DNA from 2 places in the Brevibacillus sp. SAFN-007a genome. Region 1 is predicted to be linked to the other one. Evidence: riboswitches for the same ligand, from Rfam matches in the RefSeq annotation. Region 1 holds a riboswitch; the other holds the start of a gene.
What was found. Region 1 has a riboswitch for S-adenosylmethionine ahead of metH (methionine synthase). Riboswitches for the same ligand answer to the same signal wherever they lie in the genome.
Positions count from the first base shown of each region.

Region 2: another riboswitch for S-adenosylmethionine. It lies ahead of ACTHO6_RS08195 (homoserine dehydrogenase); the one in region 1 lies ahead of metH (methionine synthase).

Region 1 is NZ_JBQCKK010000001.1:375,508-383,529, forward strand. Features, by position in the region: gene ACTHO6_RS01880 (hypothetical protein) at 1-400, opposite strand, end outside; gene ACTHO6_RS01885 (hypothetical protein) at 480-638, shown strand; gene ACTHO6_RS01890 (YjcZ family sporulation protein) at 657-764, opposite strand; SAM riboswitch class I at 968-1,068, shown strand; gene metH (methionine synthase) at 1,187-4,633, shown strand; gene ACTHO6_RS01900 (bifunctional homocysteine S-methyltransferase/methylenetetrahydrofolate reductase) at 4,677-6,542, shown strand; gene ACTHO6_RS01905 (phosphotransferase) at 6,621-7,607, opposite strand; gene ACTHO6_RS01910 (mismatch-specific DNA-glycosylase) at 7,686-8,022, opposite strand, start outside.
Region 2 is NZ_JBQCKK010000005.1:52,807-60,828, forward strand. Features, by position in the region: gene ACTHO6_RS08190 (CapA family protein) at 1-152, shown strand, start outside; gene ACTHO6_RS08195 (homoserine dehydrogenase) at 185-1,447, opposite strand; SAM riboswitch class I at 1,527-1,634, opposite strand; SAM riboswitch class I at 1,898-2,004, opposite strand; gene ACTHO6_RS08200 (cyclase family protein) at 2,103-2,726, opposite strand; gene ACTHO6_RS08205 (Gfo/Idh/MocA family protein) at 2,713-3,765, opposite strand; gene zwf (glucose-6-phosphate dehydrogenase) at 3,935-5,434, opposite strand; gene ACTHO6_RS08215 (saccharopine dehydrogenase family protein) at 5,804-7,006, shown strand; gene kynB (arylformamidase) at 7,086-7,703, opposite strand; gene ACTHO6_RS08225 (AAA family ATPase) at 7,840-8,022, opposite strand, start outside.

The DNA of each region.
Region 1 (8,022 bases):
TCCACTGCTGCTTGTAAAGCTCCAGCTGCTCCACCATCGCCAGTTCGGCAGCCGCTTCCTCTTCCAGATCGTAATTCTCGGACGGATCAAACGGAATCAGGCGATTGTCGTTGCCGCTGCGCAGGTAGGGGGATCGCCAGTTGTCCGGGAAGCGGTACGGCTGCTCGCCGAACAACAGTCCCAGGACGTCATCCGAGTCAATCGGCAGGAAGTGGTCGTAGTCGTCTCTGCGGCCCCCTTCCGACAGGTTGATGTGGGACAAAAAGTAGCGCAAATAGTGGTCGCCTGTTGCGGTATGCTTGACGATTGAGTAGGTTTCAAATTCGGAGGTTTCCAGTACTTTCACGGTCTCGATACAGGACAGGAATTCGTCCTTTTCGCGAGCGAACAGAGTGTCCATCATTGATCGTTCCTTTCATGGGTTGGGGTAAGCCTCATGATAGCAAAAGCCTTTCTTTCTGACAATGAAGGCATGTCCGATGAGCAAGTCAACGAGCAGACGCCACCACCTGCTTGCCTGTCACATGGCTGTAGCTTGTCTGTTTGGGCAAAGACGGCGTGAGCGGGCAGGCTTCCTGGCGGCAAGCGACATGAAAAAAGAGGCTATCCCTTCAAGCAGCAGCCTGGGAGGGGGATAGCCTCTTCCTGTCATTTACTTAGCAGTCGTCGTTCGAACACCCAATAATGACCAGCAGGATAAACAGTACGAGCACCAGTGCGAAGCTGTCTCCAAAGATGCCATTTCCGCAGTACGATGTACTCACGTTTGTTCCCCCTCCTTTCCGTTATGCTACAGTCTATACACATACGCACAGATTGGCGTGGGCGGATGCCCGGTAAGAGCAAAAATGGGCGCGAAAGAGCGGGAAGAGCGCGAAGAATAGACAAATTCTCAATTGACGAAGACTTTTCGCGGTGTTAAGATACTTTCAAACCTGAAAGTCAAAAATGGAATAACATGGTACAACTCTTATCAAGAGAGGCAGAGGGACTGGCCTGATGAAGCCTCGGCAACCGGTTAAAATCCGGTGCCAATTCCAGCAAAGCTACGGCTTTGAAAGATGAGAGGATGGTTCAGGCGCAAGTGTATCCGCGGACAAATCCTCTTCTTTCTCAGGAAGAGGATTTTTTGATGCAAAAAAACGGCTGAGAATAAACCGACGCAAGGGAGAAAAGGAGCACGTCAATGAAACCCACTTTTCGCGAACAGCTTTCCCGGAAAATTCTGATTCTGGACGGTGCGATGGGCACCATGCTGCAGCAGGCGAACCTGACCGCCGATGATTTTGGCGGCGAGGCCTACGACGGATGCAACGAGCTGCTGAATTTGACCAGACCCGATGTGATTCGCTCCATCCATGAAAAATATTTGGAAGCGGGCGCGGACATCGTGGAGACCAATACGTTCGGGGCAACCTCGGTCGTGCTGGCCGAGTACGACGTGGCGGACAAAGACCTGGAAGTGAACATCGCCGCCGCCCGTCTGGCGAAGGAAGCCGTCGATGCCTACTCCACAGCGGAATGGCCGCGCTACGTGGCAGGGGCCATGGGACCGACGACGAAAACGCTCGCGCTGACAGGCGGCGTCACGTTCGAGGAGTTGGTCGAGGCTTACTACCGGCAGGCAAAAGGGCTGATTATCGGCGGCGTCGATGTCCTGCTGCTGGAGACGTCGCAGGATACGCTGAACGTCAAGGCAGGCGGGATCGGCATTCGCCAGGCGTTTGAAGAGCTGAAGGTAGAACTGCCGGTGATGCTCTCCGGAACGATCGAGCCGATGGGCACGACTCTGGCCGGACAAAACATCGAAGCGTTCTACGTCTCGCTGGCGCACCTGAAGCCCGTGACAATCGGCCTGAACTGTGCGACAGGGCCGGAATTCATGCGCGACCATTTGCGCACCTTGTCCGGCTTGGCGCAATGCGGGGTGAGCTGCTATCCGAACGCGGGGCTGCCGGACGAGAACGGGCATTACCACGAGACGCCGCAAGGGCTTGCCGCGAAAATGCGCGCGTTTGCCGAGCAGGGGTGGCTGAACGTGGCAGGCGGCTGCTGCGGAACGACTCCGGAGCATATCAGAGCCATGGCGGAGGCGCTCAAAGACTGCAAGCCGCGCCAGGCCGTCCGCGAGGCCGTCAGTGCCGTTTCCGGGATCGAGGTGGTCTACGTTGAGGACGACAACCGTCCACTGCTGGTCGGAGAGCGCACAAACGTCATCGGCTCGAAAAAATTCCGCGACCTGATTGCAGCGGGGCAGTACGAGGAAGCGTCCGACATCGCCCGCGCCCAGGTGAAGCGCGGGGCGCACGTCATCGACACCTGCCTGGCCGACCCGGATCGCGACGAGTATGCGGACATGGAGAAGTTTTTGCCCTTCGTCGTGAAAAAGGTCAAGGCTCCGCTCATGATCGACTCGACGGACGCGAAAGTGATGGAGCTTGGCTTGCGTTATTCCCAGGGAAAAGCGATTCTCAACTCGATCAATCTGGAGGACGGACTGGAGAGATTTGAGGAAGTGGCGCCGCTGATTCGCAAGTTCGGAGCGGCCGTCGTCGTCGGAACGATCGAGGAGGCCGGGATGGCGATTACCCGCGAGAAAAAGCTTGCGGTCGCGAAGCGCTCGTACGACATATTGGTCAACCAGTACGGCATTCCGCCGCAGGATATCATTTTTGACCCGCTTGTCTTTCCCGTAGGGACGGGGGATGAACAATATATCGGCTCCGCGCGGGAGACGGTGGAGGGGATTCGCCTTATTAAAGAAGCGATGCCACAGTGCAAGACGATTCTCGGCATCAGCAACGTTTCCTTCGGTCTGCCCCCGGCGGGACGGGAAGTGCTGAACGCGGTCTTCCTGTACCATACGACACTCGCCGGACTTGATTTTGCCATCGTCAATACGGAGAAGCTGGAGCGCTACGCTTCCATTCCGGAGGAGGAGCGAAAGCTGGCGGAAGCGCTGCTGTTTGAAACCAACGACGAAACACTGGCGGCCTTTACGGAGTTTTACCGCCAGAAGAAAAAGGAAGTGCGCGTGGAAGCTTCCACGCTGACGCTGGAAGAGCGACTGGCCCGCTATGTGGTGGAAGGCTCAAAGGACGGACTGGTCGACGATTTGAAGCTGGCACTGGAAACGTACACGCCGCTGGAAATCATTAACGGTCCGCTAATGGCCGGGATGGAAGAGGTCGGCCGGCTGTTCAACGGCAACCAGCTCATCGTTGCGGAAGTGCTGCAAAGCGCGGAAGTCATGAAAGCCGCCGTTTCGTTTTTGGAGCCGTTCATGGAAAAAAAAGATTCCGCGTCCAAAGGCAAAATTTTGCTGGCGACCGTCAAGGGCGACGTGCACGATATCGGCAAAAATCTGGTGGAGATCATTTTGGCCAACAACGGCTACCACGTTGTGAACCTGGGCATCAAGGTGCCGCCTGAGCAACTGATTGACGCCTGCCGCAAAGAGAAGCCGGATGCGATCGGCCTGTCAGGGCTGCTGGTAAAATCGGCCCAGCAGATGGTCATTACCGCCCAGGACTTGCGTGCCGCGGGCATTGACGTACCGATGATGGTCGGGGGAGCGGCGTTGACCCGCAAGTTCACCTCCAACCGAATCGCGCCCGAATACCGCGGGGTTGTGCTGTACGCCAAAGACGCGATGGACGGCCTCGACCTCGTCAACCGCCTGCAAAACCCGCAGGAGCGGGAGCGGCTGATCGCAGAACAGCAGAATCTGGTCGAAGCGGCTGCGGCCGCACAGCCTGTCGTGCAGGAGAAAAAAGCGCCGCTCCCGGCGCGTTCGGCTATCAGCAGAACGGTTCCGATCCACCTGCCGCCGGATTGCGACCGCCATGTGCTGCGTCAGTACCCGATCAGCCACTTGCAGCCGTACCTGAACTTGCGCATGCTGCTCGGCAAGCATCTCGGCGTGCGCGGCAATGTGGAAAAGCTGCTCGAAGCGGGCGACGAAAAAGTGCTGGAGCTGTACGGCATCGTCGAAGCTCTCTTGCAGGAGGCGAAGCAGCACGGAACGATTCGCGCGCATGGAATCTACCAGTTTTTTCCTGCGCAAGCAGACGGTAACGACATTCTCGTCTACGATCCAAGCGATCACAGCAAGGTGCTGGAGCGGTTTTCGTTCCCGCGCCAGCCGGAAGAGCCGTATCTGTGTCTGTCTGACTTCTTGCGTCCGGTAGAGAGCAAGGAAATGGATTACGTCGGCTTTTTGACTGTGACGGCAGGAGGCGGCATCCGCGAGCGTTCGACCGAACTGAAGGAGCGCGGCGACTACTTGCGCTCGCACGTCCTGCAAGCGCTGGCTCTGGAGCTGGCGGAGGCGTTCGCCGAGCGGATTCACCACATGATGCGCGACGTCTGGGGAATTCCGGATCCGGCAGAGATGACCATGCTGGAGCGCTTCGGCGCCCGTTACCAGGGCATTCGCGTATCGTTCGGCTATCCGGCTTGCCCGAACCTGGAGGATCAGGCGCAGCTGTTCCGTCTGCTGCGGCCGGAGGATATCGGCATTCAGTTGACAGAAGGCTTCATGATGGAACCGGAAGCTTCTGTATCCGCGATGGTTTTTGCCCACCCGGAAGCGCGTTACTTTAACGCGGGTCCGTCGGTGTTTGAAGGATAGACGATCAATCGTCGATATGAAAATTAGGAGAGAAGGGATTGAGTTGACGACGAGCAAGAAAGACTTACGCGCGTATTTGCAAGATCACCTGCTGGTCGGAGACGGAGCCATGGCAACCCAGCTGCATGCGCTGGGTGCCCCGGTTGGTGTCAGTTTTGAAGAATTGTGTATATCCAACCCGCGCGTGGTGCATGAGGTCCATGCGTCGTACTATCAGGCAGGGGCGCGTCTCTTGGAAACGAATACGTTTTCGGCGAACCGGGACGCGCTCAGCCGCTACGGCCTGGAGCACAAGGTAGCGCGGATCAACCGCCTTGCCGTGGCCATTGCCCGCGAGGCGGCCCAGGATGATGCGTATGTAGCAGGCAGCATTGGCTCGATTTTGGCCGGGCGAGTCAAGAAAAAGGTACTGGATGAGTATCGGGACCAATACGAGGAACAGGCGATTGCCCTCCTGCACGCCGGGGTAGACGCGCTGATTTTGGAGACGTTCCTTGATCTGGAGGAGCTTTTGCTCGCCGTCGAAGTCATCCGTCCGTTGACCGATGTGCCGGTCATCGCCCAGCTGGCCACGCTGGAGGTAGGGCGGACGCGCGACGGCTACTCGCTGACGGATGCGTTTCCCCAACTGAAAAAAGCAGGAGCCGATATCATCGGGCTGAACTGTCGGGTGGGACCGGCTGAAATTTTGCGCTCGTTTGAAAGTACGATCTTCCCGGACGATTCGCTGCTGTCGGCGTTTCCCAACGCCGGACGGCTGGGAATGACGGATGGGGAGTACGCCTTCAAGTCGTCTCCCGACTATTTTGCCGAAAGCGCCTTGCGCTTGCGCGACCAAGGGGTTCGCCTGATTGGCGGCTGTTGCGGAACCACTCCTGCGCACGTGAAGGCGATGGCAGACGCGCTCGCCTCGCAACAGCCGAAAGCCCGCGTGAATCCGCCGGTTGCTGCGAGAGAGCGCCCGCACATTTCCGTGGTCAGCACCCGTGAGCGGGAAAAGCCAAGCATTGTGGAACGGGTAAAAACAGGCACCACGATCATCGTCGAATTTGACCCGCCGCGCGATCTCGACGCCGAGCAGTTTTTGGACGGCTGCTGCGAGCTGCACAAGGCAGGGGCGGATGCGATTACGCTGGCAGACAACTCGCTTGCGACGGTGCGGATGAGCAACATGGCTCTCGGGGCGCTGATGAAAAACAAGCACGGGATCGATCCGCTGCTGCACATTGCCTGCCGCGACCGCAATCTGATCGGGCAGCAGTCCCATCTCATGGGACTGCACGCTCTCGGTATCGACCAGATTCTCGTGATTACCGGCGACCCGTCGCGCTTCGGCGATCTGCCAGGGGCCAGCTCGGTGTTCGATGTCACGTCCTTCGACCTGATCCGCATGGTGAAGCAGTTGAACGAAGGCGTTTCCTTCTCGGGACGTCCATTGAAACAAAAGGCCCAGTTTATCGTTGGCGCAGCCTTCAACCCGAACGTCCGCAACATGGCGGCAGCCGTTGCCCGGCTGGAAAAGAAAGTCGAGGCAGGGGCCGATTATATCATGACCCAGCCAGTATACGACGTCGAATCGATTCGGCTGGTACACGAGGCGACCAAGCACATCGGGGTTCCGGTCTTTATCGGAATCATGCCGTTGACCAGCTCCCGCAATGCGGAGTTTCTGCACAACGAAGTTCCGGGCATCAAGCTTTCGCAAGAGGCGCTGGAGCGGATGAAAAAGGTGCAGGGTCCGGCAGCCAGACAGGAAGGAATCGCCATCGCAAAAGAGCTGATTGATGCGGCCGTCCGCTATTTCAACGGCATCTACCTGATTACGCCCTTCAACTACTACGAGATGGCTGCGGAACTGATTGCCTACGTGCGCCAGCAGAGCGCTCTGCTCAAAACGGCCCAGCCCTAGAAGGCTCCCGCTGCCACCCGCTTTTTCACCCTCTGGCCAACAGGCCCTCGCTTCAGACACAGGCAAAGCCCTGGTCGTTTACGCGAGGGCTTTTAGTTGGTCGAGCATGTACGCGGTCTTCAATGCTTCGCGTGTGCAAAATTGGTGAATGGCCGCCGCATCCATCTGCTCGTACTGCTTCATGCGCAAAAAGCGTTCCAGCATGTGCGGAAAGGCGAGATCGACAAACAGCAGGTGCAGCTGCTCGGTAGACAGCGGATTTTCTTGCAAATAGCCGCGCAGCAGGGAGACAAACAACTGCTCGTTCCAGTCCCCCTTCTTGCGCATGGCAAGCGAAAGCACGCGGCTGATGTCTTTGGAAGGAAAGTCGTAGCGGACATCTTCCCAGTCGATAATCGCGATCCGTTTGTTGCGTGCGAGCAAATTGCCGTTGTTGAAATCGCCGTGGCAGAGAAAGTGCCTGTCAAGTGGCGTTTTTTTCCACTTGGCGAAATAGGCGGACGACTTCAACTGCTCCCGTGCCGTCTCTCCGGCCTGGCGAAAATAGGGGAGGTACTCGACGATTGTGGAGAAGCGCGGCTTCTGTTTGTCTTTGTGCCGTTGTTCCCACTTTTCCAGGGCGGCCAGGTCTGTTTTGTATTCCTCCGACCATGTGGGGGCGCCGTTGTACAGCTCGCCGTGCTTGGAGGTAAAGCCGAGCGAGCTTTTGTGAAACCGCCCCAGCACAGCGCCGACCTGCTCCAGTCTGGCGGGCGAGTTGTAGGCGATTTTCGGCCAGGACAGCCACTGATGGAGGACGAACAGATTGCCTTTCCAGACGATCGAACGCTTGCTGCTTTTCGTCCGCTGAATACCGGGGATGAGGATGCCCTTTTTGCGCAAATACGCTTCGGCATTCAGGATGAAATGCTGGCGCTCTTTCGGCAAATATGAGATTTTGCCGATGAATTTGCCTATAGAGGTATCGAAAAAAACAACGAGCGATTTGGGCGTTTCGCGAAGCTTTTCGTGGTGCGATACGGTCAGGGCGTATTTTTGCTCGATCTTGCGGATGAGGTCGTTCATCCGGTTTGCGCCTCCCTTGCGTGTAAGAACGTACGATTATCGTACGCCCGAGGGAGCGCGGAGTTGACACAAACCGGCTCAGTCGCGCGGCACAGGCAGCGGATGCCAGTTCTTTTCCCGCAAAAAGGCGCTAAGCTCGGCGAATCTGGCGATTTTCTCCGCGCGCGTGTAGGACGCATTGGCGCCACTGGTGGACGGGATCACGAACAAATAACTGCCCGCCCAGTCCGTGGTGCCGAAAGCTTTTTCCGGCTGCAAGCCGAGCGAGACAGCCGCTTTCTTTTGGCCCGTGGCATGGCGAAAGGCGGTGATCCCGTTAAAGCAGATGACGCGCGGGCGATAGGTCTGGATCATCTGCACGAACTGCTCGGCCCCTGTCGCGAAGTCGTCGCGGGTGAGGTCTTGCGACGAGCGG
Region 2 (8,022 bases), on a different contig from region 1:
TCTGCGACCTGACGATGCTTCCCTTCCACGCCGAACTGGGACAAGCCGTACCAATGGACGTCACAGAGGGAGCCGCCTTGCGCAAGCGAATCGAATCGCTCTCGGAAAATGTCCAGATTGACCCAGACGGTCGCGTGCAGGCCCGCTCATGAAAAGCGGGCGCGACCGATTGCCGGTTTTCCTTTTACGCTGATTCAAGCAGCGGGAAGCAGCGCACAGCCAGACCGAAATCGCGTGTCAGCATTTCCTCGTGCTCTTCGCAAATCCCCGTTACGATCAGTCCTGCCCGCAGCACACCGCCCAGGTCGAATTGCACTTTCAGCTTCGTCACATTCACGCCCGACTCGCGCAAGAAATGCAGGACGCGATCAGGGGTCGCGGCGGGACACGAGCCTTCGAGATAACACAGCACGCGTTCGTCCTGCGCCTGATTCGGCTGCGCTACCGCCGTTTGTTCCTTCCAGGCCGGATGCGGAGTAAATGGCTGCGTCAACAAATACGCCAAGTCTTCCACAACGGCGCTTGCGGTTGGCAGTTCCCCTGCGCCTCTGCCCGTAAACAGCAGATCGCCAACGATGTTTCCGGAAAGCTGTACAGCGTTGAAGGCATCCTGGATTTGCGCCAGCGGATGGGCGACAGGCAGCATGGTCGGCTGAACGGAAAGCCGGATTCCCTGCTCCGTTTTCTGCGCCTGGGCAATCAGCTTGATCCGGTAGCCCAGCTCGCTTGCGATGCGGATGTGGCCGGGAGACAAATCCGAGATTCCTTTGCGCACGACATGGGTAAGCGGCAGCGATTCGCCGTACACAAGCTGCGCAAGAATGTACAGTTTGTACATCGCGTCGTATCCTTCCACGTCAGAACGCGGGTCGGCTTCCGCATACCCCAGCTCCTGGGCCTGCTTCAGCACTTCCTGATAGGGCAGCTGCTCCGCTTCCATTTTCGTCAGGATGAAGTTCGTCGTGCCGTTGAGAATGCCGCGCACTCCGTGTATATCGTTCGTGCGCAGAAACTGCCGCAGCACGCTCAAAATCGGAATGCCGCCCGCCACACTCGCCTCGTAGGCCAAATGAACCTGATGCCGGTTGGCCAAATCGACCAGCTCTGTGCCGCGTTTGGCAAGCAACTCCTTGTTCGCGGTCACCACATGGCAGCCTTTTTCGATCAGGGCGCGCACGTAGTCGTACGTCGGCTCGACGCCCCCCATGACCTCGACAACAATGTCCACGTCACTTTTCAGCACCTCCTCAAAATCTGTAGTCAACAGCGCGGGATCTACCTGAACGGCCCGTTCTTTTTCCGAATCGCGGACCAACGCTTTGACAATCTCGATTCGTTTGCCCAATCGAGCGGCCAGCTTTTCCTGCTGCGACCGAATCGTTTTGATGACGCCGCCCCCTACTGTTCCCAAACCTAGCAACCCTACCTTGACTACGCCTGCGCTCATGTCTACCACCTCATCGCCCATTTTCGTAAAAAGAAAAAACCTTCCCGCTAAGAAGAAGGCTTGCATCGACGAATCCCTCTCCTTATCTCCCAGGACGCTTCCGCCCTGCAGGAATTGGCACCTTGTTGCAGCATGCAACGGTTGCCGGGCTTCATCGGGCCAGTCCCTCCACCTCTCTGGATAAAGAACATGTTGAATTTTTGCTCTTTCTTCTCTAAGGAAGCGGCGTAGCCATTGCCTGTTGCCAAGCAAAACGTCCAGCAGGCTGCTTCCCCGCTTTTTGTCCATCCCTGTACAGGAACGCTCCGAAATGATTGCCGCCCGGACTGGACGCTTCCTCCTCCGTTTACGTTTCCGCTTGGGCATTTGCAGACCTGCCGCATAGTCGAACATCAAAAAAACCTTCTTCGCTAAGAAGAAGGTTCGCCTTGACTGCTACGATGGACCCGCTTCTTATCTTTCGAGGCGAAAACGCCCCGCAGGAATTGGCACCTTGTCGCACATGCAACGGTTGCCGGGCTTCATCGGGCCAGACCCTCCACCTCTCTGGATAAGAACTGTGTTTGTTGTTGAGCCTATTCTAAGAAATTCCATCGGATTCGTCAACAAAATTCTTTCTGTGCCCGCCGTAAAAAGGCGTCTGCAAATCGTCCGCCTATGTTCCCTGCCAGCCTTCAAACAGCAGCACCCTTGCCGGAGCCGCATCTGTACCAATCAGCTTCAACGGGGCCGCGACCATAAAGTAGTTTCCGGCAGGCACTTCGCGAAGCCGCAATCCCTCGATCACAATGACGCCTGCGCCAAACAATGTCTTATGGGTCGGGTGTCCTTCCTGGCTGCGCTCAATCCCCAGTGCATCTGTGCCGACGCCGCGCACGCCCTTTTCCGCCAAATACTCCGCGCCGTCTCGGGCCAAATAGACGAACTCGAACGAAAAGGCATCCTCCCACGAATTTTTCGTTTGAAACAGGACAAACTCTCCGGGGGCAATGTCGCAGCCTTCCAGCTCCGCCCGCCCGATCTTGTCCTGCACATGCGTCAGGTCGAGCACGCGGCAGTTTCCTACCAGCTTTTCCAGCGGAATGCTTTCCAGCGTCTCGCCACCCTGCACCATGTGCAGCGGTGCGTCCACGTGCGTGCCAGCATGCACATCCATATCGATTCTCGATTCGGTTACATAGCCGTTGGTTGCGGACAAAATCCTCGGCTGCTTCTCCGGCTTGTTTTTGTACACCGTCATCCCTTCAAAAATAGGCGCGGTCACATCATACATTTTCATTGCCCTTCGCCTCCCCGTTTCGCTCGTTTTTTCCTGTCTCCGTCGGCCTGCTTCTTCCTCGCAGATCGGCCGGAAAGACGACGCCGATTTGTCTTCTCGCCTCGTCCATGACTTCCATCGTCCATCTGGAGGCTGCATGAGAATTCGTTGTCGACTCTCTGGCGCCCACCGCAGCCAGCCGGATGAACTCCCTGATTTCGTAATGCATGGGTGGCAACGTCTGGGGCCTGGTCACATCCTCGCTCCTGCCGTCCCGGTAGCGAATCTCGATGCGTGTCAGGTGGTTGATTTTATCAATCACCATCGTGGCATCCTCCCCCTGAATCTCTGCCGGCTGATAAGAAGTCGTAATCTTGGAAAAGCCGAGGATGGCATCCATCTCTTCGTACTTCAACAGCATGCTGCCCGCCCCGTCTACCCCTGACGCCAACACGACGCCTTCCGCCTTGACCTGCTTGGGCTTGCCAAACAGCACGATCGCAGGATACAGGCAGTAGATCCCGATATCCATCAAGGCCCCGTTGGAATAAGCTGGGTCAAAAGCCCGCTGAACCTCACCCGCACGGTAGGCATCGTAACGGGAGGAATACTGACAAAGGCTGGCGACCAAGCGGCGAATCTTGCCCAGCTTGGGCAAATGGTGCTGAATCGTCACAAAGTTGGGCAAAAGCGTAGATTTGACTGCTTCCATGAGCAGCACATCATGCTTTTTTGCCGCCGCGAGCATCGCCGCTACCTCATCCGCGTTCGAGGCGAGCGGCTTTTCACACAGCACGTGCAGCCCCAAGCTCATGCACTGGATAGCCTGCTCGGCATGAAAGCAATTGGGGCTGGCAATATAGACAGCGTCGATCTGTCCGCTCGCTGCCATCTGTATCGGATCGGTATAGCAAAAAGGAGCCGCGAACTTGTCGGCGAATTCCTTGGCGCGCTCAATCGTTCGCGAACAAACCGCTTGCAGGGAAAAGCCTTCTACCGTAAGACCTGCCTGGATGAATTCCTCTGTAATCCAGTTGGTGCCGATTACGCCAAATCGCATGAATCGCTTTCCCCCTTCTCTTTTTCGCTGGTTCGCCGAAGCTGACGGACTTGACCAGACAGCTTTTTCCCTGGTTCGCCGCAATCGGCAGACTGGCGGACGCTTTTTCGCTGCTTCCACCAAAGCGCGAAGCTCTGGCGGATGGCACAGGCCGCACTCCCGTCAGACTTTACCGATGCGCTGGCTCCAGCTCCCGTTCGGCTACGTGATCCAGCCACCAGGAAAACCCTTCTTCCCGAAGCAAATCGCGCGCTGCCTCAGGCCCGTACGAACCAGCCTCATACGACACAAGCGGGACGAGATTGCGCTCGAAGGCCGCAAGAATCGGCTCCACCCATTGCCACGCCAGGCGCACTTCGTTCCAATGGGCGAAGTAGGTGGAATCTCCGCGCAGCGCATCGAACAATAGCCGCTCGTACGCTTCCGGAACGTCCTTGTGGCCTGAGCTGAAATCAACCGTGACCGGCTCAAGCTTGTCGCTGTGGACCGGATTTTTACTATTCAACTGCAAGGCGATTCCTTCTTCGGGGTGCACGTTGATGATGAGCAAGTTGGGCGCTGTCTTTTCCTGCTTCTCCCGGTAAAGCCGCTCCAAAGGGTTTTTGAATTCGATGACGATACGGGTTGCTTTTTCCTTCAACCGCTTTCCTGTGCGAATGTAAAAAGGCACCCCGCTCCAAAACGGATCGTCAATCCAGACCCGTGCGGCTATATACGTTTCCGTCATGGATGCAGGCGATACTCCAGGCTCGTCCCGGTAGCCGACAACCGGAGTCTCTCCGATTCGCCCCGCGCTATACTGGGCGCGAACGACGTTTTTCGCCACGTCTTCTATGGCCAGCGGCCGCACAGCCTCCATCACCTTGCGCTTTTGCGCTCGAATATCTGTTGCCGTGATCCGCTTGGGAATGTGCATGGCGACCATCATCAGCATTTGCAGCATGTGGTTTTGCACCATGTCGCGGAGTGCCCCGGCCTGCTCGTAATAGGCGGCCCGCTCCTCCACGCCAACCGTTTCGCTGGCTGTGATCTGCACGTTTGCGATGTGCCGATTGTTCCACAGCGCGGCAAAAACAGGGTTGGCAAACTCCAGTGCCTCCAGATTCTGGACCATGGCCTTCCCCAAGTAATGATCGATCCGGTAAATCTCTTCTTCGGAAAACGCTTTTGTCAGCTTTTGATTCAGGTCTTCAGCCGATTTCAGGTCCCGTCCAAACGGCTTTTCGATAATCAGGCGCTTCCAGCCTTTTGGGGAGCCCAAGCCGCTTTGGCGGATGTTGGCCGCAATGACCTCGAAAAACTCGGGCGCCACCGACAGATAAAACATGCGATTTTGCGGGAGGTTGAACTCCTGTTCCCGTTGCTCGATCCGTTCACGCAACGTCGCGTATGCCGCTTCATCCGTCACATCGGCTGCTACATACGAAAACGCCGACAAAAATCGCTCCAGCAGCTCCCCGTCGATCTCGCGACGGCGGGAAAAATCCCGGATGGACTGCTCCACGCTTTGTCTAAACGCTGAATCAGACCAAGCCCTCCTGCCCACTCCGACAACGGAAAAGGCGGCAGGCAGCTTTTGATCGACATACAAATTGAACAAGGCAGGAAAGATTTTGCGTTTCGCCAAATCTCCTGTTGCACCAAAAAGGACAAAGCTCATCGGTTCCATATGCGTTTCCTTCCTTCCGTACGCTTGCCATGCGGAATACATGGGTGGTACACACCGTTATTATTAGAGAAAACGTTCCCTTTATCAAGTAAAACACGAGAAAGAATTGTTTTTTCGATCTCACGCTGTCACGGCATGGGACGCGAGGAACAGGTCATATACATGTACTATTCACCTTGCTTCCCTGCATGCAGTTGACGCTGCCAGAACCCGAAAAGGAGGTTTCCATGATGCTTTCGTTTTGTCCCCGCGAGCCCATTGATGATGAGCTGGCGGGCGTCTATCACCGCTCGTCTGTTTCGTTATCCGGGCAAAAATGGCTGTTTCGAATGCGAAGATAGCAGAATTGTCACCAGGGAGGGGGACTCTATGCGAGTCGCGATCTTAGGAGTAGGCGGAGTCGGACAAGTAAGCGCGTGTGAGCTTATCAAATCCCGTTTTGTGACCAAACTGGTCCTGGCCGATATATCCATCGGCCCTGCGGCAGAGCTGGCTCTGGAGCTGCGCCGGGAGACGGATGTGGATATTCAGGTAAAACGCGTGGATGCTCGCGACGTGTCCAGCGTGCGATCCATTTTAGGCGACATCGACCTTTTGCTTCATATCGGTTTGCCGGAAAACAACCTCGCTGTCATGGAGGCTTGTCTGCATACAAGAACGCATTATATCGACACCGCTTCCTGCGGTCCGCAATGGCTGCAAAAGCAGCTGTCCTGGAACGACCGCTTTCGGGAAGCGGGAATTTTGGGGATTATGGGCCTTGGCTGTGACCCCGGGTTTTCCAACATCGCTGCGCGTTACGCCGTCGATGCGCTCGATGAAGTGGACGCCATCCTGATTCGGGACGGCGATAATTCCGTCGTCGATTACGACGGTTTCTGCTCTTATTTCAGCCCGCAGACGGCCATTCAGGAGTGCCTCGCGAAGCCCAACTACTGGACCGCTTCCAAAGGCGAGCAGTATTACCCTACCCCTTTTGCCAACAAGGAGGAATTTGAATTCCCCGAGCCGATCGGCTGGCTGGACTGCTACAATGTGGAGCATGAAGAAGCAACGACGCTCGGGGAAACGATTGGGCGGGCAAAAGGCTGCCAATACGTCGACTTCAAGTACGCCCTGCACCCGGAGTTTGTCAATACGTTGAAAGTATTGCGCTATCTGGGGCTGGACAGCGACGAGGAAATTGAAGTGAAAGGCGTACGCGTCGCCCCGCGCGACGTCGTGGTGACGACCATGCCGAAGCCCGTTGATCTCGCCGGAAAAATTCACGGCTATTCGAGTGTCGGCGCGCTCGTCAAAGGCAGAAAGGATAACAAGCGAAAAGAAGTTTACGTCTACACGATCGCCAATCATGACGAGGTTTTCCAAAAAACCGAGTTCCAGGCAACGATCTGGCAAACCGGCATTCCGCCTGTCGTTGCCGTTGACATGATGGCAGAGGGGCTGCTTACCATGACAGGCTGCATCCCGCCCGAGCTGATCGACCCGATTCCGTTTCTCGAACGGCTGAAGGCGCGCGGCATGAATTGGGATGTCATCGAGAAAACTTCCCCTCTTTTGCAAATCACGTAGCGCGTAAGTTGAGATAAAACCACAGAAAAACCGTGCATGCCGCTTCCCCGGTATGGACGGTTTTTCCGCAGTCTTTCTGTTAGCGTCGAAGCACGGCGCGGACAGGACTTCCATCGGCATCGGCCAAGGCGAGCGGCAGCGCAATCAGCTCGTAATCGCCAGGCTCGATCGCGTCCAGCACAAGTCCTTCCAAAATGTAGATGTCATGCTGGTGCAAGCCGTGGTGGGCAAGCAGTTCCTTGCTGTCCAGCGGGTCGACAGAAGGTACATCCACCCCGAGCAGCCTGATGCCTCTCTCGGCCAGATACGGCGGCAAATCAGGACGGAGGTAGCATATCTCTGCGGGAAACTGGTCAGGGTCAGACCACGACAATGTTTTCAGCAGCAAACGCGTCACGCCTGTCAAATCGACTTCCGCCAAATCGGCAGCGCCAATGCTCGCGCGTCCCGACACATCGACTACTCTCGCTGTCCCCACATACAGATCGAGCGGCAAGGCAAGCGTCTTTTTGCCGTCATCATCAAAATGGAAAGGAGCATCTACATGGGTTCCTGTATGGATGCTCATCACGAGCTTTCCAACATTGACAGAGCCGCTCTCCGACTTCAGCCAGTTTACGGTATATTGATAGGCGGTATCGCCTGGCCAGGTCGGCGTAGCTGCCGTTAGCGGACGGGATATGTCGTACAGCTTCATGTCGATTCCTCCCACGATTTGTTGGATAAGCTCGATTACCCTCAGATTATAGAAAGACAGTCGTTGCGTCAATATTCTTTCTATTCCACAAAAATAGAGAGCCGCTTCACTCGCTTCCTGTGAATGCGGCCCGTCTCTAAATTCGCCGATGCCTGGCCACATATTGTTCCACGTCCGCATAGCGGCCATCCGTGTTGATCTCCGGCAAATACTCCTTGATTGTCCGAAGCCATTCGATTGTCGTCGGCCGGGTAGCCGCTATCGATTCGCGCAAATCGCTCATCTGGATGGGCCTTTCGATTCCTTTGATCCACATGTC